Regions from separate parts of the Streptomyces sp. NPDC055103 genome, predicted to be linked through region 1. Evidence: riboswitches for the same ligand, from Rfam matches in the RefSeq annotation. Region 1 holds a riboswitch; the other holds the start of a gene.
What was found. A riboswitch is a leader RNA that binds a small molecule or an ion and turns the genes downstream of it on or off. The one in region 1 is predicted to bind glycine.
Positions count from the first base shown of each region.

Region 2: it holds a riboswitch for glycine, as region 1 does, so the genes downstream of both, gcvP (aminomethyl-transferring glycine dehydrogenase) here and gcvT (glycine cleavage system aminomethyltransferase GcvT) in region 1, are expected to answer to the same signal.

Region 1 is NZ_JBSGTX010000126.1:3,062-11,063, reverse strand. Features, by position in the region: gene ACWFR1_RS39255 (L-serine ammonia-lyase) at 392-1,777, opposite strand; gene glyA (serine hydroxymethyltransferase) at 1,935-3,203, opposite strand; gene gcvH (glycine cleavage system protein GcvH) at 3,235-3,612, opposite strand; gene gcvT (glycine cleavage system aminomethyltransferase GcvT) at 3,711-4,835, opposite strand; glycine riboswitch at 4,895-5,006, opposite strand; glycine riboswitch at 5,008-5,107, opposite strand; gene ACWFR1_RS39235 (AAA family ATPase) at 5,259-5,933, shown strand; gene ACWFR1_RS39230 (enhanced serine sensitivity protein SseB) at 6,050-6,790, shown strand; gene ACWFR1_RS39225 (enhanced serine sensitivity protein SseB C-terminal domain-containing protein) at 6,880-7,671, shown strand.
Region 2 is NZ_JBSGTX010000028.1:10,164-18,165, reverse strand. Features, by position in the region: gene ACWFR1_RS19135 (glutamate--cysteine ligase) at 1-1,295, opposite strand, end outside; gene ACWFR1_RS19130 (hypothetical protein) at 1,780-2,370, shown strand; gene ACWFR1_RS19125 (DUF5999 family protein) at 2,703-2,909, shown strand; gene gcvP (aminomethyl-transferring glycine dehydrogenase) at 3,057-5,942, opposite strand; glycine riboswitch at 6,120-6,219, opposite strand; gene ACWFR1_RS19115 (PRC-barrel domain-containing protein) at 6,333-6,707, shown strand; gene ACWFR1_RS19110 (DNA polymerase IV) at 7,324-8,002, opposite strand, start outside.

The DNA.
Region 1 (8,002 bases):
CAGCACGCCCAATCCGGGGTGATGGGAATCACGGAATCTGCGAATTCCGTGCGAAGTGTTTGTCAAGTTCGACTGCGGTGAGTGGTGGCCGTCGATCGGGTGCTGGACGTGTCCGACCGGACCTGGCTGTCGACTGCGCCCGACCAGTGCCGGGGGCGCGCTTGATGGCTGTGCTCAGCCAGGGGCTGCTCGACGGATGTCCACTGCTACCGAGCACCGCGTGCTTCCAGGTCACATCCCCATCAGTGGGGGAGTCGGCAGGGACTTTTCAGGGACTTTCGGGTCTGCCCCAGGGACACTTCAGGGATTTTTCGCCGTGCAAGCAGAGAAGGCCCTGACAGCGCTGAAAGATGCAAACGCGCTGGTCAGGGCCTCGTCCGGGACTACGTCCTCAGCACTCGATGATGTTCACCGCGAGACCGCCCCGAGCGGTCTCCTTGTACTTGACGCTCATGTCCGCGCCCGTCTCCTTCATGGTCTTGATGACCTTGTCGAGAGAGACGAGGTGGCTGCCGTCGCCGCGCATCGCCATCTTCGCGGCCGTGACGGCCTTGACCGCCGCCATGCCGTTCCGCTCGATGCACGGGATCTGCACGAGGCCGCCGACCGGGTCGCAGGTCAGGCCCAGGTTGTGCTCCATGCCGATCTCGGCCGCGTTCTCCACCTGCTCGGGGGAGCCGCCGAGGACCTCGGCGAGCGCGCCGGCCGCCATGGAGCAGGCCGAGCCGACCTCGCCCTGACAGCCGACCTCGGCGCCGGAGATCGAGGCGTTCTCCTTGAAGAGCATGCCGATCGCGCCGGCCGCGAGCATGAAGCGGACGATGCCGTCTTCCCTTTCCTCCGGGGAGGCACCGCCGGTCACGAAGTTCACGTAGTAGTGCAGGACCGCGGGGATGATGCCGGCCGCGCCGTTCGTCGGAGCGGTGACCACCCGGCCGCCCGCCGCGTTCTCCTCGTTCACGGCCATCGCGTAGAGGGTGATCCACTCCATCGCGAGCGCCGCCGGGTCGCCCTCGGAGCGCAGCTTGCGGGCCGTGTTCGCGGCGCGGCGGCGCACCTTCAGGCCGCCGGGCAGGATGCCCTCGCGGGACATGCCGCGCGAGACGCAGGCCTGCATGACCCGCCAGATCTCCAGGAGACCCGCGCGGATCTCCTCCTCGGTGCGCCAGGCCTTCTCGTTCTCCAGCATCATCGAGGAGATGGAGAGGCCGGTCTCCTTGGCGAGCCGCAGCAGCTCGTCACCGGTGCGGAAGGGGTACTTCAGGACGGTGTCGTCCGGGACGATCGGGTTCTCGCCCGCGACCGCGTCCTCGTCGACGACGAAGCCGCCGCCGACGGAGTAGTACGTCTTCTCCAGGACCAGGGCGCCCTCGGCGTCGTACGCGAAGATCGTCATCCCGTTGGCGTGGTACGGGAGCGCCTTGCGGCGGTGCAGGATCAGGTCGGCGTCGAAGTCGAAGGGGATCTCGTGCGCGCCGAGGAGGTTGATCCGGCCGCTCGACTTGATGCGCTCGACCTCGTCGTCCGCCGTCTCGACGTTCACCGTGCGGGGCGAGCTGCCCTCCAGGCCGAGGAGCACCGCCTTGGGGGTGCCGTGGCCGTGGCCGGTCGCGCCCAGGGAGCCGTACAGCTCCGCCCGTATGGCCGCGGTGTGGGCGAGCAGGCCCTCGTTCTTGAGCCGGCGGGCGAACATCCGGGCCGCGCGCATGGGGCCCACCGTGTGGGAGCTCGACGGACCGATGCCGATCGAGAACAGGTCGAAGACCGAGATGGCCACGGAGGGACTCCTTGTGGGGGCTGGACGCCGTTGTCTGCCGGGGTGGTGCAGAACGAGCAGGAAGATCGAAACGGGACGCGACACGGGGTGGGGCACCGCGCTCACCTTTCAGTGTGCGCGATGCCCCAAACGTCCGTACGAACAAAAGGGTACGAAACTACTTCAGGCCGGGGTACAGCGGGTGCTTGTCGGCCAGCGCGGTCACCCGGGCCTTGAGGGCCTCGGCCTGCTCGCTGTCGAAGCCCGGCTTCAGGGTCTCCGCGATGATGTCGGCGACCTCGGTGAAGTCCTCGGTCCCGAAGCCGCGGGTCGCGAGCGCCGGCGTGCCGATGCGCAGACCCGAGGTGACCATCGGCGGACGCGGGTCGTTCGGAACGGCGTTCCGGTTGACCGTGATGCCGACCTCGTGGAGACGGTCCTCGGCCTGCTGGCCGTCGAGCTCGGAGTTCCGCAGGTCGACCAGGACCAGGTGCACGTCCGTGCCGCCGGACAGGACCGAGACACCGTGCGCGGTGACGTCGTCCTGGACCAGACGCTCGGCGAGGATGCGGGCGCCGTCCAGGGTGCGCTGCTGGCGCTCCTTGAAGTCCTCCGAGGCCGCGACCTTGAAGGAGACGGCCTTGGCCGCGATCACGTGCTCCAGCGGGCCGCCCTGGAAACCGGGGAAGACCGAGGAGTTCAGCTTCTTCGCGAACTCCTTCTTCGCGAGGATGATGCCGCCGCGCGGGCCGCCGAGCGTCTTGTGCGTGGTGGAGGTCACCACGTCCGCGTACGGGACCGGGTTCGGGTGCAGACCGGCCGCGACCAGACCCGCGAAGTGGGCCATGTCGACCCACAGGAACGCTTCGACCTCGTCGGCGATCCGGCGGAACTCCGCGAAGTCCAGCTGACGCGGGTAGGCGGACCAGCCCGCGATGATGACCTTCGGGCGGTGCTCCTTGGCGAGGCGCTCGACCTCGGCCATGTCGACCAGACCGGCCTCGTCCACGTGGTACGCGACCACGTTGAACTGCTTGCCGGAGAAGTTCAGGCGCATGCCGTGGGTGAGGTGGCCGCCGTGCGCCAGGTCCAGACCCAGGATCGTGTCGCCCGGCTGGGCGATCGCGAAGAGGGCGGCCTGGTTCGCGGAGGCGCCGGAGTGCGGCTGGACGTTGGCGTACTCGGCGCCGAACAGGTCCTTGACCCGGTCGATCGCGATCTGCTCGGCCACGTCGACGTGCTCGCAGCCGCCGTAGTAGCGGCGGCCCGGGTAGCCCTCGGCGTACTTGTTGGTGAGGACGGAGCCCTGGGCCTCCATGACCGCGACCGGAGCGAAGTTCTCCGAGGCGATCATCTCGAGGGTGGACTGCTGACGAAGGAGCTCGGCGTCGACGGCGGCGGCGACGTCGGGGTCCAGCTCGTGGAGGGGAGTGTTCAGAAGCGACATGAATCGATCCCTAGGGGTCTCGGGCCCGGTCTCAGCCGGCGGAGAACGCGGTGTACTCGTCGGCGGAGAGCAGCTCGTCCGGCTCGCCCGCGACACGTACCTTGAACAGCCAGCCACCCTCGAACGGAGCCGTGTTCACCAGGGACGGGTCGTTCACCACGTCCTCGTTGGCGGCGACGACCTCACCCGTGACGGGGGAGTACAGGTCGCTCACGGACTTCGTCGACTCCAGCTCACCGCAGGTCTCGCCCGCGGTGACGGTCGAGCCGACCTCGGGGAGCTGGGCGTAGACGACGTCACCGAGCGCGTTGGCCGCGAACTCCGTGATGCCGACCGTCGCGACGCCGTCCTCGGCGGCCGACAGCCACTCGTGCTCCTTGGTGTAGCGCAGCTGCTGGGGGTTGCTCATGACCTGATTCTCCTGGATCGGGGGAGTACTGATGGACGTGGGTCTCGCGGGCTGAGACCCGGGGTGGGACGACTGCGTCACTCGGGACGCTTGCCGCGCTACTTCTGGCGCTTGTAGAACGGCAGCGCCACGACCTCGTACGGCTCGTGGGTGCCACGGATGTCCACCCCTACACCCTCGGTGCCGGGCGTGGCGTGCGCCGCGTCGACGTACGCCATGGCAATCGGCTTTCCGAGGGTCGGCGACGGCGCGCCGGAGGTGACCTCGCCGATGACCTCGCCGCCGGCGACGACGGACATCCCGGCGCGCGGGACCCGGCGGCCCTCGGCGACCAGGCCGACGAGCTTGCGCGGCGGGGCGGTCTCGGCGCGCTCGGCGGCCTTCTCGAGCGCCTCGCGGCCGACGAAGCGACCGTCGTTGGTCGTCTTCTCGAACTTGACGACCCGGCCGAGACCGGCGTCGAAGGGGGTGAGGGCGGTGGTCAGCTCGTGGCCGTACAGCGGCATGCCCGCCTCAAGGCGGAGCGTGTCACGGCAGGACAGACCGCAGGGGATCAGGCCGACCGGGGCGCCCGCCTCGGTCAGCGCCTTCCAGACGCCCTCGGCGTGCTCGGGCTTCAGGAACAGCTCGAAGCCGTCCTCGCCGGTGTAGCCGGTACGGGCGATCAGCGCGGGCACGCCCGCGACCGTGCCGGGCAGACCGGCGTAGTACTTCAGCCCGTCCAGGTCGGCGTCGGTGAGCGACTTCAGGATGCCGGGGGACTCCGGGCCCTGGATCGCGATCAGGGCGTACGCGTCGCGGTCGTCGCGGACCTCGGCGTCGAAGCCGGCCGCGCGCTCGGTCAGCGCGTCCAGGACGACCTGCGCGTTGGAGGCGTTGGCGACGACCATGTACTCCTGCTCCTGGAGCCGGTACACGATCAGGTCGTCGAGGATGCCGCCGTCCTCCTGGCAGATCATCGTGTAGCGGGCGCGGCCCACGCCCACCGTGGAGATGTTGCCCACGAGGGCGTGGTCGAGGAGCTCGACGGCCTGCGGACCCGTGACCGTGATCTCACCCATGTGGGAGAGGTCGAAGAGGCCGGCCTTGGTGCGGACGGCGATGTGCTCGTCCCGCTCGCTGGCGTAACGCAGCGGCATGTCCCAGCCCGCGAAGTCGGTCATGGTCGCGCCCAGCGAACGATGCAGTGCGTCGAGGGCGGTCAGACGGGGGGCAGTGCTCATGGGGTGGCTCCCGGATCCCAAGGGCGGTTCGGTGACGAAACACATGACGGGCGAGGACGTCCTCCCCATCTGTCATGGAACCTGAGAGGTTCACCGAGAGCATCTCGTCACCGAGAGGTCGGCTTGCACCTTGGGTGGGGACACGGCAGGGTGTCCCGCTTTTCAGATCTGCCTCATCCACGCGGTACGGGGCCTGAGAGATTCAAGGGAGGGTCTTGCTCCTTCGGCGTCCGGACGCCTGGGGCGGTCCGGAACTCTCCCGCGCGGATTCGAGCGGCCGGTATGAGGTTGTATGGCGACTGAGCGCGCCTGGCGCGCACATCATTGCACGCGGGCTCCGCGTGGCACATCACTTGTATCTCATTACCGCTTCTTTACACTTTATGGGCAAGGGTCTCCCGAGGCCCGGCAGGGGGAGCAGCGATGAGGATCCAGCACACCGGCGCATACGCGCCGGGTACCGGCATACCGTCCCAGCGTGCCCGAGCCCGGACCAGGAGCAGAACGGGCCGCCGCGGCCGGATCCTGCGGGACCTGCGCGAGCGCGGCGGCCGGGGGCCCCGTGTCCTCACCTTCGCCGCCGGCGACCTCGTCGTCGTCTCCGGGCTGCCCGGCAGCGGCAAGTCCACCCTCATGAAGCGCGCCGCCGACGGCCGGGGCATCGACTCCCAGGACGCCCGCGAGCGCTGGGAAGCCCGCATGCCGCGCCTCCTGCCGTACGCGGTCTACCGCCCCCTGGTCCGGTTCGCGCACTACGCCGGGCTGCGCCGCGCCCTGCGCTCCGGCGCCAGCGTCATCGTGCACGACTGCGGCACCCAGTCCTGGGTGCGCGGCTGGCTCGCGCGCGAGGCGAGGCGCCGCGGCGGCGCCCTGCACCTGGTCCTGCTCGACGTCGCCCCGGACACCGCGCGCGACGGCCAGCGCGACCGGGGGCGTGGTGTCTCCGCGTACGCCTTCGCCCGGCACCGGCGGGCCGTCGGGCGGCTCCTGCGGACCGCCGAGTCCGGCAGCCTGCCGCCCGGCTGCGCCTCGGCGACCATCCTCGACCGGGACGCCGCGGACGCCCTGCGGAGGATCGGATTCCGCGACGTGACCTGAGAGCCGCCCTCTCGCTCGTACCCCCTGCTTTTGGCCACAGTGGTGCCAAGGCGGCGTTAGGGTGCTGCGGGGCGGTGCGGGAGGGCGCGCCCCCGCGAGATAGGGGAACAGGGACCGTGGACGTGACGTGGCCGGGCAACGAGCTCGAAGAGGTGCTGGACGCCTCGCTCGGCAACCCCTCCGCAGGGGGCCGACTGGTCGAGGTGCTGGGCCGCAGCCCCGTCTGGGTGCCCCTGCCCAACGGCGGCGGCCCCGACAGCACCGACCTGGATCTCGCCACCATGGAGATCGACGGCGCGGCCTTCGTCCCCGTCTTCAGCTCCGAGCAGCAGTTCCTCGCCTGTGTCGGTGCTCACATGTCCTACACGGTCGCCCCCGCCCGTGACTTCGCCCGCGGCCTGCCCCCGCAGCTCGGCATCGCCGTGAACCCCGGCGGCACGGTCGGCGTCCCGCTGCCCCCGCCCGCCGTCGCCGAACTCTGCCGCGTCGGCCGCACCCCGCTCGACGGCCCCGCCAGCGGCGGCCGCGTCCGGCTCTTCGAGCCCGACTGGCAGGACGACCCCGTCGACTTCCTCGCCGCCGCCTCCGCCGAGTTCGAGGCCACCGGAGTCGTCACCACCGCCCGCCGCGTCCTCGCGAGCGTCGAGGGCACCGAGCCAGCCCTCTTCGTCGGGGTCCAGCTCGCCGCCTGGGACGGCGTCGACCGCAACGCGCCCCTGGACGCCCTGGGCCGCGCCCTCGGCCGCGTCGAGGTCGCCTGGCCGGTCAACCTCATCCTGCTCGACATGGCGCAGGACCCGGTCGGCGACTGGATGCTGGAGCGGGTACGCCCCTTCTACCAGCGCGCCGCCGGGTGACCGGCACCCTGTTTAAGCTGAACTGAATCGGTAGCCGGACAGAGGACGTCCGGGCGGACGTGGTGAACGGAAGAGGGGCGGGACCCAGGGTGAGCGCGTCAGGCACCGCTGCGACCGGTCAGGTCGAGCACATGCTGCGCCAGGTGGCACCCGGACGCTACGACGCGTACGAGCGGCTGCTGCACGCCCTGGCCGACGGCGAGGTCTGGATGCTGCTCTGGCAGGGCTCGCCCGGCTCCCCCGACGCCCAGTACGGGAACATGGAGGTCGACGGCTTCGGCTACGCGCCCTGCGTCACCTCCGCCCAGGAGCTCGCCGCCTCCGGCTGGCACCGCGCCCACGAGCTCGTCACCGGCCGCGAGATGGCCCGCGCCCTCTACCCCGACCGCTGGGGGATCTGGCTCAATCCGCACGCTCCCGGCGGCGGTGTAGGCATCCCCTGGGCCGATCTGCGCCGCATCGCCACCGGCCTCGACCGGATGCCCGCGGGACCGCTGCGCGTCAGCGAACCCGCCCTGGAGATCCCGCAGTTCTACGCCCTGCTCACCCAGAACGCGCACCGCACCCCGGCCGTCCGGTCGCTGCGCCGCGGCTGGGTGCAGCCCGCGCTCGGCTCCCCGTACCTCGCCGTCGGACTCGACCTGTACGACACCTCCGCGGCCGCCGTCGACTCCGTCCGCGCGATGATGCGCCAGTCGATCTCCGCCGTGCCCGACGGGCTGCCCGTCTCGACGGTCGCGCTCTCCGACGCGTACGACCCGGTGGCCCTCTGGCTGGGGGCCCACGCGCGCCCCTTCTACGACCGCGAGGCGCACGCCGGACGCGGCTCCGCCGCCGTCCCGGGATACGGCTACCCGCCGCCGGCCCCGTCCGGATACTGAGACGCCACTCGTCCACGCTCGCACCCCAACGGCCTCCGGAGTTCTCTCCGGAGGCCGTCGTTCGCCCTGATACCGCATGCCGAACGCCTAGTTGGGCGACATGTCCGATTGCGGTGAAGAGGACCCGAGATGGTCCGCTCAGGTGATCGCGACGTCCGGATAACGGAAGTCGCAGCACCGCATCACGTTTGAGCAAACATTCCTCGTCAGGGCTGGCGGGTGATCGCAGACGCGTTGAAGACTCCCCGGAACACCGGGCGTTCGGAACCTTTCGAACCGAAGCCCAGCAGGTTGTTCCACCGAGCCGCTACCCGCGGCAGGGCAAGGGCCG
Region 2 (8,002 bases), on a different contig from region 1:
GGCTCTATGTGCCAGGCGTCGAGCCCGGCCGCGGCGAGCGGCAGCAGCTCGTCGAGGACGAGTCGTACCGCCGGCAGGGTCGCGACACCGCCCGCGCGGCCCGCACGGGGCCAGCGCAGCTCCGCCTCGATGCCGTGACGGCAGGCGGTGTCGAAGTTGGCCTCCGCGTCCTCGAAGGCCATGCGCTTCCAGACCGGCCGCGGGTCGTCGGCGAGCGAACGCACGAGCCCGTAGTAGAACGCCGCGTTCGCGATCACATCGGTCACCGTCGGCCCCGCCGGCAGCACCCGGTTCTCCACGCGCAGGTGCGGGACCCCGTCGACCCAGCCGTAGACGGGCCGGTTCCAGCGGTAGACCGTGCCGTTGTGCAGGACGAGTTCCTGGAGCTTCGGTACGCCGCCCTCGTCGAGGACGACCAGCGGGTCCTCCTCGTCGCAGATGGGGAGGAGCGCGGGGAAGTAGCGGAGGTTCTCCTCGAAGAGGTCGTACACCGAGTCCACCCACCGCTCCCCGAACCAGGTGCGCGGCCGGACGCCCTGGGACTGCAGCTCGGGCGGCCGGGTGTCGGTGGCCTGCTGGAACAGCGGCGGCCTGGACTCGCGCCACACCTCACGGCCGAAGACGAAGGGCGCGTTCGCACCGAGGGCGATCTGGACGCCCGACACCGCCTGCGCCGCGTTCCAGACGGCGGCGAACCGGGCCGGTGTGACCTGGAGGTGGAGCTGGACCGAGGTGCAGGCGGCCTCCGGAACGATCGACTCCGAGGTGCACTGGAGCCGTTCGACCCCGTGGATGTCGAGGGTGAAGTCCTCGCCCCGGGCGGCGAGGATCTGGTTGTTGAGGAGCGTGTAGCGGTCGGCGGCCGACAGGTTCTCGAAGACCAGGTCGCTCTGGGCGAGCGTCGGGAGTATGCCGATCATGACGACGCCGGCGTCGAGTTCCCCGGCCTTGCGGTCGGCATATCCAAGACTGGTCCCGATCTCTTCCGCGAGCCGGTCGAATACCCTGCCGCCGAGCCGGTGCGGAGCGATGTTCACTTCCAGATTGAACAATCCGAGTTCCGTCTGGAAATCGGAGCTCGCGATCTTTTCCAGAACCGGCGCGTTGAGCATCCGGGGCAGTCCGTCGGCGCCGGCGAGATTGAGTTCGATCTCCAGTCCCATGAGATTGCGGGGCCGGTCGAACCTCTTCTCCGCCAGCAGCCTCGCGAGCCCCGCGAGACACTGCTGGAGCTTTCGCCGGTACTGCTGCCGGTCGGCCGGGCCAAACCCGTCCGCGTCGACCTTCTCCCCCATCGAAGCCGTCCCTCCCACCGTGGGCAGCCGCGACGACGGCCGCGCGTCACGGACCATGATGCCCACCTCGCTGATCCACAACGCCTGCGGAACGGAGTCGCCGGAGGATAGGCTGGAAGGAGCGCTCCACCGGCACATCCCAAAGGCATGACACAGTCGACATATACCAATGTCTTATTGTCTTGCGGCCGGGGATCGGAATTCAGCCGTCCGACTCGGCGAGGAATACGCAGGTGAGGGCCGCACGGCCGTCATGATTCCGCTTGAACAGCCCCCGGAATAAGGCTTGATGTCGCCTTGCCGGGAATATCGACGACGTCTAGCGGAAACACTCTGTGAACACGTGTCGTATAAACTCCGCGGACGAGGCAGAGTGTGGGTGCCCGCGGCCATGGCCCCATGGCCCCTCTCTGGCCGCGCCGCCTACAGCGCCGTCGTACCTGCCCACGCATCACCGTGTCTCCTGAGCGAGAGGCGACCCACCATGCTCCGACCCTCCCCGGCCCCCGCGCCGGCCCTCCGCAGTGTCCTCGCGGCCCTCGGCTCACCGACCGCCGTCCGCGAGGCGCGAACCCCCGCCCTGCGGGCCGCGCAGGGACCACTGAGCCCCGAACTCCCCCTGCCCGTCCACGTCCTCGGCGTCACGGGAGCACCGGGGCGGTCACCCCGCACCCGGCTCACCGGCTGGCGGTTCCTCATCCGGAACGGCGAGCGGGCGATCGCCGCCGCGGACACCATGCTCACCCCGGACGGCTGGACCTTCTCGCACTTCCTCGAGGGGCCGTACGTCACCGCGACGGAACGGGCCCTGCTCCACGCCGAGGCGCTGCCCACCGCGTACCAGCCCCGGCTGCTCTCCGTACCGGAGCTCTACATGCTGACGCTCTGGCTGCACGCCAACCCGGAGGCGGACGGCACGACCGCGGCCCCGGCCTCGGGAGACCTCCTGGTGCCCCTGGCTCCCGCACCGCCGGGGATCGCGGCCCACCGGCCCTACCAGGTCGCCGACCTCCTGCCCGTGCTCAGTACGCGTCTCGCGCCGCCGCCCCTCCTGGGCTCGGCGGCGCCCGCCTGATCCACCGCACGTGGCTCCCCGCCCCGTGGCCCGACCGGGTCACGGGGCGCACTGCTGTCCGAGAACCGCGCCCGAACGCCCGTCCCGAACACCTTGCCCATACGGACTAGCCCGCTCGGGCCACCCCGAACCACCCGAAGAGACGGTGCAGTTGACCCGAACCGCCCCTGCGGGTGACGCGTCTTCCCCGGAGAGGACGAGCTGCCGCGAAATACCTGCGGAAGACCGTCCATGGGGCAAGACTGGGACCGGAACCGAACCGACCGACGGGGGCGGCCATGAGCGCGAAGAGCCGCAAGGCATCCACCACGACGCAGCGAAAGAACCCACCCATGTGCCAGCACCAGCCTGCCTGTCCCACCGCCGACTCCAACGACCGGGAGGCGGCCCGACTGATGGCACACCACCCGGAACAGGGCTGGAGCCTGCTGTGCAACGGCGTCCTGCTCTTCGAGGACACCGGCGAACTCCTGCCGGACGGGCAGATCATCGCCCCGCACCGGCCGCTGACGGCGGGACAGGTGACGACCGCCGCCTGAGCGGCGGAAGAGCACCGTACAAGGGAGACACACGCCGAGGGCCGGCCCGGAGAAGATCCTCCGAACCGGCCCTCGGCCGCGCTCAATACCTCAGCACATCAGCACGTCACCGCCTCGGCGGATCGATGCCCCACAGCCCCCAGTGGCTCAGTGCTCGTACTCGTCCATCGGCGGGCAGGAGCAGACCAGGTTCCGGTCGCCGAAGGCACCGTCGATGCGGCGCACCGGCGGCCAGTACTTGTCGGCGGCCGAGACGCCGGCCGGGAAGACCGCCTCGTCACGGGTGTACGCGTGGTCCCACTCGCCGCCCAGCGCGGCCGCGGTGTGCGGCGCGTTGTGCAGCGGGTTGTCGTCGGCGGGCCACTCGCCCGACGCGACCTTCTCGATCTCGGCCCGGATCGCGATCATCGTGTCGCAGAAACGGTCCAGCTCGGTGATGTCCTCGGACTCGGTGGGCTCGATCATCAGCGTGCCGGCCACCGGGAAGGACATCGTCGGCGCGTGGAAGCCGTAGTCGATCAGACGCTTGGCGATGTCGTCGACCGTGACGCCCGTCTCCTTCGAGAGCGGACGCAGGTCCACGATGCACTCGTGGGCGACGAGACCCGCCGGACCGGTGTAGAGCACCGGGAAGTGCGGCTCCAGGCGCTTGGCGATGTAGTTCGCCGCGAGCACGGCGACCTGCGTGGCGCGCTTGAGGCCCTCGCCGCCCATCAGGCGCACGTACGACCAGGAGATCGGCAGGATGCCGGCGGAGCCCCACGGGGCCGCCGAGATCGGGCCGACGCCGGTCTCCGGGCCCGCGGCGGGCTGGAGCGGGTGGTTCGGCAGGTACGGGGCGAGGTGCGCACGCACACCGACCGGACCGACACCGGGGCCACCGCCGCCGTGCGGGATGCAGAAGGTCTTGTGCAGGTTGAGGTGCGAGACGTCGCCACCGAACTTGCCCGGCTTGGCGAGACCGACCAGCGCGTTGAGGTTGGCACCGTCGACGTACACCTGACCGCCGGCCTCGTGGACCTCGGCGCAGATGTCGGCGACGTGCTCCTCGAAGACGCCGTGCGTGGACGGGTAGGTGATCATCAGCACGGACAGCTCGTCGCGGTACTGCTCGATCTTGGCGCGCAGGTCCACGACGTCGACCTCGCCGTCGTCGGCGGTCTTGACGACGACGACCTTCATGCCGGCCATCACCGCGGAGGCGGCGTTGGTGCCGTGCGCGGAGGACGGGATGAGGCAGACGGTGCGCTGGAGGTCGCCGTTGGCGCGGTGGTAGGCGCGGACGGCCAGCAGACCGGCCAGCTCGCCCTGCGAACCGGCGTTGGGCTGGATCGACACCTTGTCGTATCCGGTGACCTCGGCAAGGCGCTCCTCCAGCTCGGTGATGAGCGTGAGGTAGCCCTGCGCCTGCTCGATCGGGGCGAAGGGGTGGATCTGGCCGAACTCGGGCCAGGTCACCGGCTCCATCTCGGTGGTCGCGTTCAGCTTCATCGTGCAGGAGCCGAGCGGGATCATGCCGCGGTCGAGCGCGTAGTCACGGTCCGCCAGCTTGCGCAGGTAGCGCAGCATCGAGGTCTCGGAGCGGTGCGCGTGGAAGACCGGGTGGGTCAGGTACGCGTCGGAGCGCAGCAGCCCGGCGGGCAGCGTGTCCTCGGCGACGGCGTCCAGGGCCTCGACGTCGCCGTCGACCCCGAAGGCTCCCCAGACGGCGGCGATCTGCTCGCGCCCGGTGGTCTCGTCGCAGGAGATCGAGACGAGATCGGCGTCGACGCGGTAGAGGTTCACGCCGGCCTCACGGGCGGCGGCCACGACCTCGTCGGCCTTGCCGGGGACGCGGACGGTGAGGGTGTCGAAGTACGAACCGTGTACGACCTCGACGCCACCGGCGGTGAGACCCGCGGCGAGGATCGTGGCGTACCGGTGGGTCCGCTGCGCGATCCCCTTCAGCCCGTCCGGCCCGTGGTAGACGGCGTACATCCCGGCCATGACGGCGAGCAGCACCTGAGCGGTACAGATGTTGCTGGTGGCCTTCTCGCGGCGGATGTGCTGCTCGCGGGTCTGCAGGGCGAGGCGGTACGCGCGGTTGCCGTCGGCGTCGACGGAAACACCTACCAGTCGACCCGGCAGGGAGCGGGCGTGCTTGTCCTGGACGGCCATGTAGCCGGCGTGCGGACCGCCGAAGCCCATCGGCACACCGAAGCGCTGCGTCGTACCGACGGCGATGTCCGCGCCCAGCTCGCCGGGCGAGGTGAGCAGGGTCAGCGCGAGCAGGTCGGCGGCGACGGTGACGATGGCACCGAGCTCGTGGGCCTGGTCGATGACGGCCTTGATGTCCCGCACGGCGCCGGAGGCACCCGGGTACTGCAGGAGCACACCGAAGACACCGCGCTCGGCGATCTCGGCGGGGATCCCCTGGCTCAGATCCGCGACGACGACCTCGACCCCGGTCGGCTCGGCGCGGGTCTCGATGACGGCGATCGTCTGCGGCAGGGCGTCGGCGTCGATGAGGAAGACACCGTTCTTGACCTTGCCGACGCGCCGGGCGAGGGACATGGCCTCGGCGGCGGCGGTGCCCTCGTCGAGGAGGGAGGCGCCGGAGGTGGGCAGACCGGTCAGGTCGGCGACCATGGTCTGGAAGTTGAGGAGCGCCTCGAGGCGGCCCTGCGAGATCTCGGGCTGGTACGGCGTGTACGCGGTGTACCAGGCGGGGTTCTCCATCACGTTCCGGAGGATCACCGGAGGCGTGAAGGTGCCGTAGTACCCGAGGCCGATCATCGGGGCGAGGACCTGGTTGCGGTCGGCGAGGGTGCGGAGCTCGGCGAGCACCTGGGCCTCGGTGCGCGCGGCCGGCAGACCGAGCGCCTCGGCGTTCTTGATCACGTCCGGCACCGCGGCGGCGGTGAGCTCGTCGAGGGAGCCGTATCCGACCTGGGCGAGCATCTTGGCCCGCGCCTCGGCGTCGGGTCCGATGTGCCGCTGCTCGAACGGGATGCCCTGCTCGAGTTCGGAGAGCGGAATGCGGTTGGCGGTCATGTACGGAGGCCTCCTGGTCGTCACGACCTGCGAGGGGCACCACGGCGCGGGTACCCGGACGGCCTCCCCCTCTGTCATCTCAACCTGAGAGTTTCACCGGCACGCCTCGCGGCACGCCGGCTTTCACCGTCGGTGAGAGCGCATGCCGTCGGACACCGCTCTGCTTTCCAGAGTGACCTCGTCCGCGCGGTACAGGGGCCTGAGAGATTCCGGGGAGGATTTGCTCCTTCGGCGCCCTCCGGAAGATTTCTCCGGGGGACTCTCCCGCACAGGGTCGACAGCCACAGCCAGCCTACCAGCGAGGTTGCGACTCCCATCGCTCAAGTGGCCGCCATCCCAGTTGTGCACTTTCGTAGGGGTGTAGAGCAGTTGCGACCAGTTGGAGGGACCGTGCAGACCGACATCGATCCGCGCAGCCTGATCGGCCGCAAGGCGTTCGACCGGAACGGAAACAAGATCGGAACCGTGGACGAGGTGTACCTGGACGACGCGACCGGCATCCCGGAATGGGCGGCTGTCCGCACCGGCCTGTTCAGCCGGGACGCCTTCGTCCCCCTGGAACCGAGCGACCTGCTCGAAGACGGCCTCCACATCCCGTTCGAGCGGGCACTCATCAAGGACGCCCCCGACTTCGGCGTGGGCCGCCACCTCTCCCCGGAGCAGGAACTCCAGCTCTACCGCCACTACAGCCTCACGCTTCCGCCACCGCCCCAGACCCCCCAGGACACCGACTTCGGCCACCTGGCAGGCCAGGACGGCCCCTGACCCCCGCCGGCACAGCCGACACAAGTCCAGGGGCCCCGTCCAGCCACGTCCGGCCGCCCTCAACCCAGCCGAGGCACCCACCGGCCGACCCACGGACGAAGGTCCGTCAGGCCCGCCCTGAACCCAAGCCGAGGCAAAGCACCGACCCGCCGACACAAGGACGAGGGTCCGTCCGGCCCGCTCTCAACCCAGCAGAGCCAAAGCACCGACCAGCCGGCCCAAGGACGAAGGTCCGTCCGGCCACCTCCGGCCCGCCCTCAACCCGACCATGGCGATGCACCGCCCCGCTGACACAAGCGGCGCACGCCGCGCCCCACCTGACAGCAACCACGGACGAAGCCGGCCCCACCCCACCCCACCCCACCCCACCCCACCCGGGCGGGGTGGGGCTGAGGACGCGGCGAGTCCGGCGGCGTCAGCCGCCGGCGGGCACCGGACGGCCGTGCCAAGCCGCAGCGGCCGACGGCGCGGAGGGGAGACACTGCGGGAAGACCCGCACCTCTGCCCACCCAGCTGCACGGGTGGTGCGGGTGGGAACCCCAGCCCGGCCGAGGGCCGGGCGCACCCCCACACCCACCCAGCACCCCCACCCCGCACCGCCTCCCACACCGCCCCCTCACGTCCCCGCCCGGCACTCCCCCCGCACCAGCGGCAACGGCTCCGAAGGCTCCAGCTCCGGATCGTCGACCAAGAACGTCCGCACCCGCCCCGGTGCCGACCACGGCTCCTCGAACCGCACCGTGACCCGCCCGACGCCGCTCCCCTGCACCCACCCCGCCCCGTGCACCGCGTGCCGCACATCGTGCCCGGGCGCCCACCGCCGCTCGACGGCGACGGACCCCCCGGACTCGCCCTCGTCCGCCACAACACCACCGGCACCACCGGCACCGGCATCCCCACCGCCCCCGGGACCCACACCGCCCCCCGCCGACTCCTCCGCCACCGCGGCCCGCTCTTCCTCCTCAGCCTGAGCGAACAGGTCCTCCTGCGTGTAGTCCGCGAGCCCGCTCACGCCCACCCCGAGCAGCCGCACACCCCCGGTCGTGTCGACCGCCTCCAGGAGCCGCCCCGCGGCCTCCCGCACGACCCCCGGGTCGTCCGTCGGCCCCCGCAGCGTCTCGGACCGGGTCAGCGTCGAGAAGTCGTACCGCCGCACCTTGAGGACGATGGTCCGCCCCGAGTGCCCGGAGGCCCGCAGCCGCCCCACGCACCGCTCGGCGAGCCGCTCCACCTCGGACCTGATCCGGACGCGGTCGTGCAGGTCGACGTCGAAGGTGTCCTCGACCGAGACCGAT